DNA from 3 places in the Streptomyces sp. NPDC059989 genome. Region 1 is predicted to be linked to each of the others. Evidence: riboswitches for the same ligand, from Rfam matches in the RefSeq annotation. Region 1 holds a riboswitch; each other region holds the start of a gene.

Evidence for each region. Region 1 has a riboswitch for thiamine pyrophosphate ahead of thiC (phosphomethylpyrimidine synthase ThiC). Riboswitches for the same ligand answer to the same signal wherever they lie in the genome.
Region 2: it holds a riboswitch for thiamine pyrophosphate, as region 1 does, so the genes downstream of both, ACFWBN_RS15120 (thiamine ABC transporter substrate binding subunit) here and thiC (phosphomethylpyrimidine synthase ThiC) in region 1, are expected to answer to the same signal.
Region 3: it holds a riboswitch for thiamine pyrophosphate, as region 1 does, so the genes downstream of both, thiO (glycine oxidase ThiO) here and thiC (phosphomethylpyrimidine synthase ThiC) in region 1, are expected to answer to the same signal.

Annotation. Positions count from the first base shown of each region.
Region 1 covers NZ_JBHWUO010000001.1:184,136-187,403, reverse strand. Annotated here, with positions in the region: gene ACFWBN_RS00895 (YibE/F family protein) at 23-1,417, opposite strand; TPP riboswitch at 1,490-1,633, shown strand; gene thiC (phosphomethylpyrimidine synthase ThiC) at 1,628-3,268, shown strand, end outside.
Region 2 covers NZ_JBHWUO010000014.1:81,780-85,047, reverse strand. Annotated here, with positions in the region: gene ACFWBN_RS15125 (ABC transporter permease) at 1-836, opposite strand, end outside; gene ACFWBN_RS15120 (thiamine ABC transporter substrate binding subunit) at 932-2,014, opposite strand; TPP riboswitch at 2,100-2,209, opposite strand; gene rlmN (23S rRNA (adenine(2503)-C(2))-methyltransferase RlmN) at 2,268-3,268, opposite strand, start outside.
Region 3 covers NZ_JBHWUO010000084.1:19,042-22,309, reverse strand. Annotated here, with positions in the region: gene ACFWBN_RS37595 (thiazole synthase) at 1-304, opposite strand, end outside; gene thiS (sulfur carrier protein ThiS) at 310-528, opposite strand; gene thiO (glycine oxidase ThiO) at 525-1,709, opposite strand; TPP riboswitch at 1,707-1,819, opposite strand; gene ACFWBN_RS37580 (NAD(P)/FAD-dependent oxidoreductase) at 1,906-3,120, shown strand.

The DNA.
Region 1 (3,268 bases):
CCCCACCCCTTCGGAACGCCCTTCAGCGCTTGCGCCGCCGGCCCCGGCCGCCGCGGACCGGTCCCGAGGCCGGAGCTGCGGCCGGGGATCCCGGCCGGTCGGCGGAGACGACCAGCGCGGCCAGTGCCGTCGTCACCGGAACCGAGGCGACCAGTCCGATCGAGCCCACGAGCGTCCGTACGATCTCCTCCGCCACCAGCTCGCTGTTGGCCACCGAACCCATGCTGCTGTTCGCGATCGAGAACAGCAGGAGCAGGGGCAGCGCGGCGCCCGCGTAGGCCAGGACCAGGGTGTTGACCACCGACGCGATGTGGTCGCGGCCGATCCGGATGGCAGCCCTGTAGAGGGCGCGCGGCCCCATCGAAGGGTCCGCCTGATGGAGTTCCCAGACCGCCGACGTCTGGGTGACCGTCACATCGTCGAGTACGCCAAGCGATCCGATGATCACACCTGCGAGCAGCAAACCGCTCATGTCGATGTCCGGGTAGAGCCCGTGGATCAGCCCGGTGTTGTCGTCGGTGTTGCCGCTGAGGAACGCCCAGTCGATGAACAGCGAGCCCAGCAGCCCGATCAGCAGCAGCGAGACGACCGTGCCGAGGACGGCGACCGAGGTGCGGGCGGTCAGGCCGTGGCACATGTACAGGGCGATGAGCATGATGGCGCTCGCCCCGATGACCGCCACGACCAGCGGGTTCGAACCCTGCAGGATGGCCGGGAGGATGAAGAGGGTCAGTACGCCGAAGCTGACGACCAGTGCGATCAGCGCGAACAGCCCCCGCATCCGGCCGACGACCACGACCGCGACGGCGAAGATGCCGGCCAGCAGCGCCATCGGGAACTTGCGGTTCACGTCGATCACCGAGTACTGGAGGTCCCGGGGGGCGTCCGGCGCGTACGCGACCACCACCTCCTGGCCCTGCTCCAACTGCCGTGGCGCACCCGGCTGGACGATCTCCACGAAGGTGCGGCCCTTGTCCGAGCCGGTGCCGACCTCGACGGTGGCCTTCTTGCACTCGCCGGTCTGCGCGGCCTGGGCCTCGCGCCCCTCGGGGGTGGACGTGTCGCCGGTCGGCGGCACCTGCGAGGCGTTCACGGATTTGCAGTCGACACGTTCCAGCGAGACGACCGTGCCCTGCTGCGTCTGCCGGTCGAAGCCGACCCCCGTGCGCTCGTGGGCGGGGGCGCCGCCCGGCCAGAGCACCACCATGCCGATGAAGACGGCGGCGGCGAAGGGGATCAGTACGGCCGCGATGACCTTGCGCAGGTGCTTCGAGACGGGGGCCGCCGGGCCGTGCCCGTGGCTGTGACCGTGGGAAGGGCCCGAAGCGTGCCCGTGGTCTGCGTGGGCGTGGCCCGAGTGGCCGGTGTGCTCACTGGAACGGTTGGGCTCGTTGGGGGGCTGCGGCGAGGACGTCACCGGCAGATCATCGCAAGAGATGAGGGGGCCCACTGTTCAGCACGCCATAGATGACGCTAGCGTGGGGGCACCTTTGCACAACGCGGGAGCTCGGAGCACCGGGCTGAGAGGGCGCTGATCACCGTACGCGCAAGTAATGCGTACGGGAAGAGGCTGCGCCGACCGCCGAACCTGTTACCGGGTAATGCCGGCGTAGGGAGATCAGGTCTCATGACCATTCAGGACGCACGCACGCCTGCCGCCGACCAGAACGCCGACGGCCAGACCGAGCGCCAGCCGGGCTGGCACAAGGGGTATGTGGCGGGCTCCCGCCCCGACATCCGGGTGCCGGTCCGCCAGGTCCACCTCACCAACGGCAAGGACGTGACGCTCTACGACACGTCCGGGCCGTACACCGACCCCCAGATCGAGACCGACGTCCGCCGGGGCCTCGCGCCGCTGCGCGAGAACTGGATCATCGGCCGGGGCGACACCGAGGAGTACGCGGGCCGTCCCGTGCGCCCCGAGGACGACGGGATCAAGCACACCTCGCCGCGCGGCGGGCTCAAGAACCTCGACGCGGTCTTCCCGGGCCGCCCCCGCCAGCCCCGCCGGGGCCGTGGCGGCGCCGCCGTCACGCAGCTCGCGTACGCCCGCCGGGGCGAGATCACCCCGGAGATGGAGTACGTCGCGATCCGCGAGAACGTCTCCCCCGAGGTCGTCCGCGAGGAGATCGCCGCAGGTCGCGCGGTGCTTCCCGCGAACGTGAACCATCCCGAGATCGAGCCGATGATCATCGGCAAGCGGTTCCTGGTGAAGGTCAACGCCAACATCGGCAACTCCGCGGTCACCTCCTCCATCGAGGAGGAGGTCGACAAGATGACCTGGGCGACCAAGTGGGGCGCCGACACGGTTATGGACCTCTCCACCGGCCGCAACATCCACACCACCCGCGAGTGGGTGCTGCGCAACTCCCCGGTCCCGATCGGCACCGTGCCGCTCTACCAGGCGCTGGAGAAGGTCGACGGCCGCGCCGAGGACCTGACCTGGGAGATCTACAAGGACACGGTCATCGAGCAGGCCGAGCAGGGCGTCGACTACATGACGGTCCACGCCGGCGTGCTGCTGCCGTACGTGCCGCTGACCGCCCGCCGCAAGACCGGCATCGTCTCCCGCGGCGGCTCGATCATGGCCGCGTGGTGCCTGGCGCACCACAAGGAGAACTTCCTCTACACGAACTTCGAGGAGCTCTGCGAGATCCTCGCGACGTACGACGTCACGTACTCGCTGGGTGACGGCCTGCGCCCCGGCTCCATCGCGGACGCCAACGACGCGGCGCAGTTCGCGGAGCTGAAGACGCTGGGCGAGCTGAACACGATCGCCAAGCGGCACAACGTCCAGACCATGATCGAGGGCCCGGGCCACGTCCCGATGCACAAGATCAAGGAGAACATCGACCTCCAGCAGGAGATCTGCGAGGAGGCGCCGTTCTACACGCTCGGCCCGCTGACCACGGACGTCGCGCCCGCGTACGACCACATCACCTCGGGCATCGGCGCCGCGATGATCGCCTGGTGGGGCACCGCGATGCTCTGCTACGTCACGCCCAAGGAGCACCTGGGCCTGCCCAACCGGGACGACGTCAAGACCGGCGTCATCACGTACAAGATCGCGGCGCACGCGGCGGACCTGGCCAAGGGGCACCCCGGAGCCCAGGAGTGGGACGACGCCCTGTCGGACGCCCGCTTCGAGTTCCGCTGGGAGGACCAGTTCAACCTGGCCCTCGACCCCGACACGGCGCGCGAGTTCCACGACGAGACCCTGCCCGCCGAGCCGGCCAAGACCGCGCACTTCTGCTCCATGTGCGGTCCG
Region 2 (3,268 bases), on a different contig from region 1:
CCCAGCAGGGCCCGCTGCGCCCAGCCGCGCGGCCGGTGCGTGGTGCGGCCCGGATCCACCAGCCGCAGCGCGGTCTCCCGCTTGCGCACGGTCCAGGCGTGCACTGCGAGGATCGCGCCGATCGCGGCGAACTGGACCATCGTCAGTACGGCGGCCGTCGGCAGGTCCAGGAGCTGCGCGGTCTGCCGGTAGACCTCCACCTCCAGGGTGGAGTACGAGGGGCCGCCCAGGATCAGTACGACGCCGAAGGAGCTGAAGGTGAACAGGAACACCATCAGCGAGGCGGCGGCCACCGACGGGGCCAGCGCGGGCAGCGTCACCCGCCGCCAGGCCGTGAACCGCCCGGCGCCCAGCACCCGGGCGGCCTCCTCCTGGCGCGGATCCAGCTGGGCCCACAGCCCGCCGACCGTGCGGACGACGACGGCGTAGTTGAAGAAGACGTGCGCGAGCAGGATCGCCCAGACCGTGGTGTCGAGCCGGATCCCCATCGCTTCGTCCATCAGCCCGCCGCGTCCCAGCAGCGCGAGGAAGGCGGTGCCGACGACCACGGTCGGCAGCACGAAGGGCACGGTCACCACGGCCCGCAGCAGCTGCTTGCCGGGGAACTCGAAGCGCGCGAAGACGTATGCGCCGGGGAGTGCGATCAGCAGCGTGAGCGCGGTGGAGGCGAGCGCCTGCCAGGTGGTGAACCACAGCACACCGGCGATGTCGGGCCGGGTCAGCACCTCGCCGATCCGGCCGAACTGCCACCCGTCGCCGGTCTTGAGGCCGCGCCCGACGATCGCGGCGACGGGGTAGGCGAAGAACAGCCCGAAGAAGGCGAGGGGCACGGCCATCAGGGCGAGCCGCACGGCGGTCGCCCGCGGCCCCTCGCGGGGGCCGGGGTCCGGCGCGGCGCCCCCCGGCGCCGCGCCCGACTCCTTGGTGCCGCCTACTTCACGACGAGCGAGGTCCATGCCTTGACCCACTGCTCACGGTTCTTGGCGATGGTCTCGGGAGCCACGTTCTCGGGCTTCTCGACCACCACACCGTGCTTGGTGAACAGCTCCGGCAGGGAAGCGTCCTTCGTCACGGGGTTCACGAACATCTGGAGCGGCATGTCCTCCTGGAACTTCTTGCTGATCAGGAAGTCCAGCAGGGCCTTGCCGCCCGCCTCGTTCTTCGCTCCCTTGAGCAGGCCCGCGAACTCGACCTGGCGGAAGCAGGTGCCGGTGGAGACACCGGTCGGGGCCTCGGCCGGCTGCGGCTCGCCGTACAGCACCTCGACCGGCGGGCTGGAGGCGTAGGAGACGACCAGCGGGCGGTCGCCCTTGGCCTTCTTGCCGCCCGCGGAGCCGGAGAACCGCTCGTTGTAGGCCTGCTCCCAGCCGTCGACGACCTCGACGCCGTTGGCCTTGAGCTTGCTCCAGTAGTCCTTCCAGCCCTCCTCGCCGTACTTGCCGACGGAGGCGAGCATGAAGCCGAGGCCGGGCGAGGAGGTCGCGGCGTTCTCGGTGACCAGCAGGTTCTTGTACTCGGGCTTGATCAGGTCGTCCAGCGTCTGCGGCGGGGCGATCTTCTTGTCGGCGAAGTAGGCCTTGTCGTAGTTGACGCAGATGTCGCCGGAGTCGATCGGGGTGACCCGGTGTTCCTTGTCGAGCACGTACTCGGGCTTGACCGCGTCCAGGCCCTTGGCCTCGTACGCGGTGAAGATGCCGTTGTCGAGGGCGCGCGAGAGGAGGGTGTTGTCCACGCCGAAGAAGACGTCGCCGCGCGGGGAGCCCTTGGTGAGGATCTCCTGGTTCAGCGCGGCGCCCGCGTCCCCGGACTTCAGGACCTTCACGGTGTAGCCGCTCTGCTGCTCGAACTCCTTCAGGACCGCCTCGGTCACGTTGAAGGAGTCGTGGGAGACGAGGGTGACGGTCTTGTCGGTCGCGCCCGCGGACTTGTCGTTCGCGTCGCCGCACGCGCTCAGCGTGGTGACGCCCAGCGCGGCCGCGAGCGCGGCGCCCGCGATCTTCTTGGTGGTGCTCACTGGTGAATTCCTCCTGGGATGTCCAGGAGAAGACGCGGCCCTGCCCGGCGCTCTGTGGGAGCGGACGCCGGGCAGGGCGCAACAGCTTGAGTGGTGACCGAACTTCCTACCCCGAATGACCGGGGCGAGGTTCAGAGGGTCTGCGGATGACGGTTGCCGCACTCTCAGCGCTGTGGCGCTCCCCTGTCGGAATATGAAATTGGTTCGGCCACAGGGTACCCCGTGGCCGAATGCGAGCCTTCGTGACCGAAATCTAGCGCTCGGAGGCGGCGAGCTGGCCGCACGCGCCGTCGATCTCCTGGCCGCGGGTGTCCCGTACGGTCACGGGAACGCCGTGCCGGGCGATGGCCTCCACGAAGGCCTTCTCGTCCTCGGGCCGCGAGGCGGTCCACTTGGAGCCCGGCGTCGGGTTCAGCGGGATCAGGTTGACGTGGACGCGCTTGCCCTTGAGCAGCTTGCCCAGGAGGTCGCCGCGCCAGGCCTGGTCGTTGATGTCGCGGATCAGGGCGTACTCGATGGAGATCCGGCGGCCGGACTTCTCGGCGTACTCCCAGGCCGCGCCGAGCACCTCGCGGACGTTCCAGCGGGTGTTCACGGGGACCAGGGTGTCGCGCAGCTCGTCGTCGGGCGCGTGCAGCGAGACGGCGAGGCGGCACTTGAAGCCCTCGTCGGCGAAGCGCAGCATGGCCGGGACCAGGCCGACGGTGGAGATGGTGATGCCGCGCTGCGACAGGCCCAGGCCGTCGGGCTCCGGGTCGGTGAGGCGGCGGATGGCGCCGACCACGCGGTTGTAGTTGGCCAGCGGCTCGCCCATGCCCATGAAGACGATGTTCGACAGCCGGGCGGGGCCGCCGGGGACCTCGCCGTCGCGCAGGGCGCGCATGCCGTCGACGATCTGGTGCACGATCTCGGCGGTGGAGAGGTTGCGGTCCAGGCCGGCCTGGCCGGTGGCGCAGAACGGACAGTTCATGCCGCAGCCGGCCTGCGAGGAGATGCACATGGTGACCCGGTCGGGGTAGCGCATCAGCACGGACTCGACGAGCGTGCCGTCGTGCAGCTTCCACAGGGTCTTGCGGGTGGTGTCGTCGTCGCACGAGATGTGCCGGATGACGTTCATCAGGTCCGGCAGCAGCTCCTGCTGGAGCTTCTCGCGGGAGCCCGCCGGGATGTCCGTCCACTCGGCCGGGTCGTGCGCGTACCGCGCGAAGTAGTGCTGCGAGAGCTGCTTGGCCCGGAACGGCTTCTCGCCGATCG
Region 3 (3,268 bases), on a different contig from region 1:
CGACCTCCAGCTTGATCCAGTCGGTGCCCAGGGCCTCCCGGGCCAGCCGGGCCGTGAGTACCGCCTCGCCCGCGGTGAAGCAGCCCGCGGTGTTCGGCAGGACCGCGATGTCCAGCTTCGACAGGACGGACAGGACGGAGCCCTGGACCGTGGGGTCCAGGCGGCGCATCGCCACCGTGGTGAGTTCGGTGCCGGAGGTGACGAGGGCCCGTTCCAGGGTGTCCAGGCTCGGGGCCCCGCCCGTACCCATGATCAGGCGGGAGGAGAAGGTGCGGTCGCCGAGGGTGAAGAGGTCGTCTGCCATGCCCCTCAGCCTCCCTGGACCGCGGTGAGGATCTCGATCCGGTCGCCCTCGCCCACCGGCGTGGCGGGCCACTGCCCGCGCGGGACCACGGTCTCGTTGAGTGCCGCGGCCACGCCGGAGGGGGCCGTGGTCAGGATGGCGACCACCGCGTCGAGCGTGGTGCCGGCCGCGACCTCGCGCGGCTCGCCGTTGACGGAGACGGATACGGAGACGGGGAAGGTCATGCGTACGACTCCTGTCGTGCGGTGGAGAAGCGGCGCGGGGTGAAGGGGCGTGCGATGTCCGGCAGTTCGCCGGTGGTCAGCAGCTCCGCCATCACGTCGCCGGTGAGCGGGGTCAGCAGCACCCCGTTGCGGTAGTGCCCGGTGGCCAGGTGCAGGCCCGGCAGGTCGGTCGGGCCCAGCAGCGGGGCGTTGTCGGGGGAGCCGGGCCGCAGTCCCGCCCGGGTTTCGGTGAGGGGGAGTTCGGTGATGCCGGGCACCAGCTCGTGGGCGTCGCGGAGGAGTTCGTAGACCCCGCCCGCGGTGACCGTGGTGTCCCAGCCGAGTTCCTCGCTGGTGGCGCCGATGACGAGCTCGCCGTTCTCGCGCGGCACGAGGTAGACGTGGCTGCCGCGCACGACCGCCCGTACCGTCCGCGACAGGAACGGCGCGTACGCCGCCGGTACGGACAGGCGCAGGACCTGGCCCTTGACCGGCCGTACGGGGGCCACGACCTCGGGCGGTACGCCCGTCAGCCGGCCGCTGAGCGAGCCCGCCGCCAGGACCACCTGGTCCGCGCGCAGCTCCGTACCGTCGTCGAGGACGGCCCCGGCCGCCCGGTCGGCGGTGACGAGCAGCCGTTCCGCGGCCGCCCGGTGGAGGGCCACCCCGGCCCCCTCGCAGGCGGCCAGCAGGGCGGCCGCGAGCCGGCGCGGGTCGACCTGGTGGTCGCCGTCCACGCGCAGGCCGCCACGGACGCCCGGGGCCAGCATCGGCTCCAGGCGGCGGCACTCGCGGCCGGTGAGCCACTCGGACTCCAGGCCGCAGCGGCGCTGGAGGGCGTGCAGCTCGCGCAGGTGGAGCCGGTCGTCGGCGTCGAGGGCGACGGCGAGGGTGCCGCAGGCGCGGTAGCCGATGTCCATGCCGCCGGCGGCGTCGGCGAGTTCGGCGGCGAACTCCGGGTAGCGCTCGGCGGAGGCGAGACCCAGGCCCAGCAGGGCTTCCTCGCCGTAGTGCAGTTCGGTGACGGGGGCCAGCATGCCGGCCGCGACCTGGGCGGCTCCGCCGCCGGGCGCCGGGTCGGCGAGCACGGTGCGCAGGCCGCGCCGCGCCGCCCGCCAGGCCGTGACCAGGCCGATGATGCCGCCCCCGATGACGAGGACGTCGGATCCGTTTCGACCGGATCCGTTCCGAGATGAGTGCATGGGCGTCCAGCCCCTCCCTTCGCCGGCATGACCCGGATCAGGTTCGTACGGTCGGAGGCCGGCCAGCCTCCCTCTCAGCCCGGTGCGCCCGGACTCCCGCGATAGGTACGGTGGCCAGACTATCCCTGCCGCGGACGGCGGGTAAGGGGCACCTCTTCCTGACGGCCCGTCAGGTGATTAGGGTGTCCGGATGATCATGCAGATGGAACAGACCGAGAACGGCGTCGTGATCGTCGGCGCCGGAATGGCCGGGGTGCAGACCGCGGTCGCGCTGCGGGAGCAGGGCTTCACCGGCCCGCTGACCCTGCTGGGAGCCGAACCCCACCAGCCCTACGACCGGCCCCCGCTGTCCAAGGCGGTGCTGCTCGGCAAGGCCGAGGACTCCGCCTTCGACGTGGACTTCGAAGGGCTCGGCATCGAGCTCAGGCTCGGCACGGAGGTCACCGGACTGCGGGCCGCCGACCGCGAGCTGGACACCGAGGCGGGCCCGGTCCCGTACGGGATCCTCGTGCTGGCGACCGGCGCCGAGCCGATGACCCTGCCCGGCACCGCCGGCGTCCCGGGCGTCCACCTCCTGCGCACCCTGGACGACGCGGCGCGGCTGCGCCCGGTCCTGGCGCAGGCGCCGTCGACGGTGGTCGTCGGGGCGGGCTGGATCGGCGCGGAGTTCGCCACCGCGGCCCGGGAGTCGGGCTGCGAGGTCACCGTGGTCGAGGCCGCGGACCGGGTCCTGGCCGGGGCGATGCCAGCGGAGGTCGCCGAGCCCATGGCGGGCTGGTACGCGGAGGCCGGCGCCGAGCTGATCACCGGCGCGAAGGTCGCCGGGATCGAGGAGGGCCGGGTCCTGCTGGCCGACGGGCGGGCCCTGCCGGCCGGCGCGGTGGTGGTCGGCATCGGCGCCCGCCCCGCCACCGGATGGATGGCCGGGACCGGCGTGGAGCTGGGCCCCGACGGCGCGGTCCTCGCCGACGAGTACCTGCGCACCTCGCTGCCCGGCGTGTACGCCGTCGGCGACTGCGCCTCCTTCCCGTCCGGGCGGTACGGGAAGCGGCTGCTCGTGCACCACTGGGACAACGCGCTCCAGGGGCCGCGCACGGTCGCCGCGAACATCCTGGCCGGCGAGCCGGCCAAGGTCTACGACCCGGTGCCGTACTTCTGGTCGGAGCAGTTCGGGCGCTTCGTGCAGTACGCCGGCCACCACGGCGGGGCCGACACGATGCTCTGGCGCGGGGACCCGGCCGAGCGCGCCTGGTCGGTGTGCTGGCTGCGCGGCGGCGCCCTGGTCGCCGTCCTGGCGGTGGGCCGCCCGCGCGACGTGGCGCAGGGGCGGCGGCTGATCGAGACGGGGGAGTCGGTGGATCCGGCCAAGGTCTCCGACCCCGGGGTCGCGCTGAAGTCCGCCACCCTTTAGCGGGCCGGGCCGCCGCTGCGCGGAACGGTCCCCTACCCGCCCTTCCACCGTTCCCCGGGCTCCGCCCGGACCCACGCCTCAAACGCCGGCGAGGCTGCGTTTGGCTCCGGCCGGAGCGAAATCCAGCCCCTCCGGCGTTTGAGGAGCG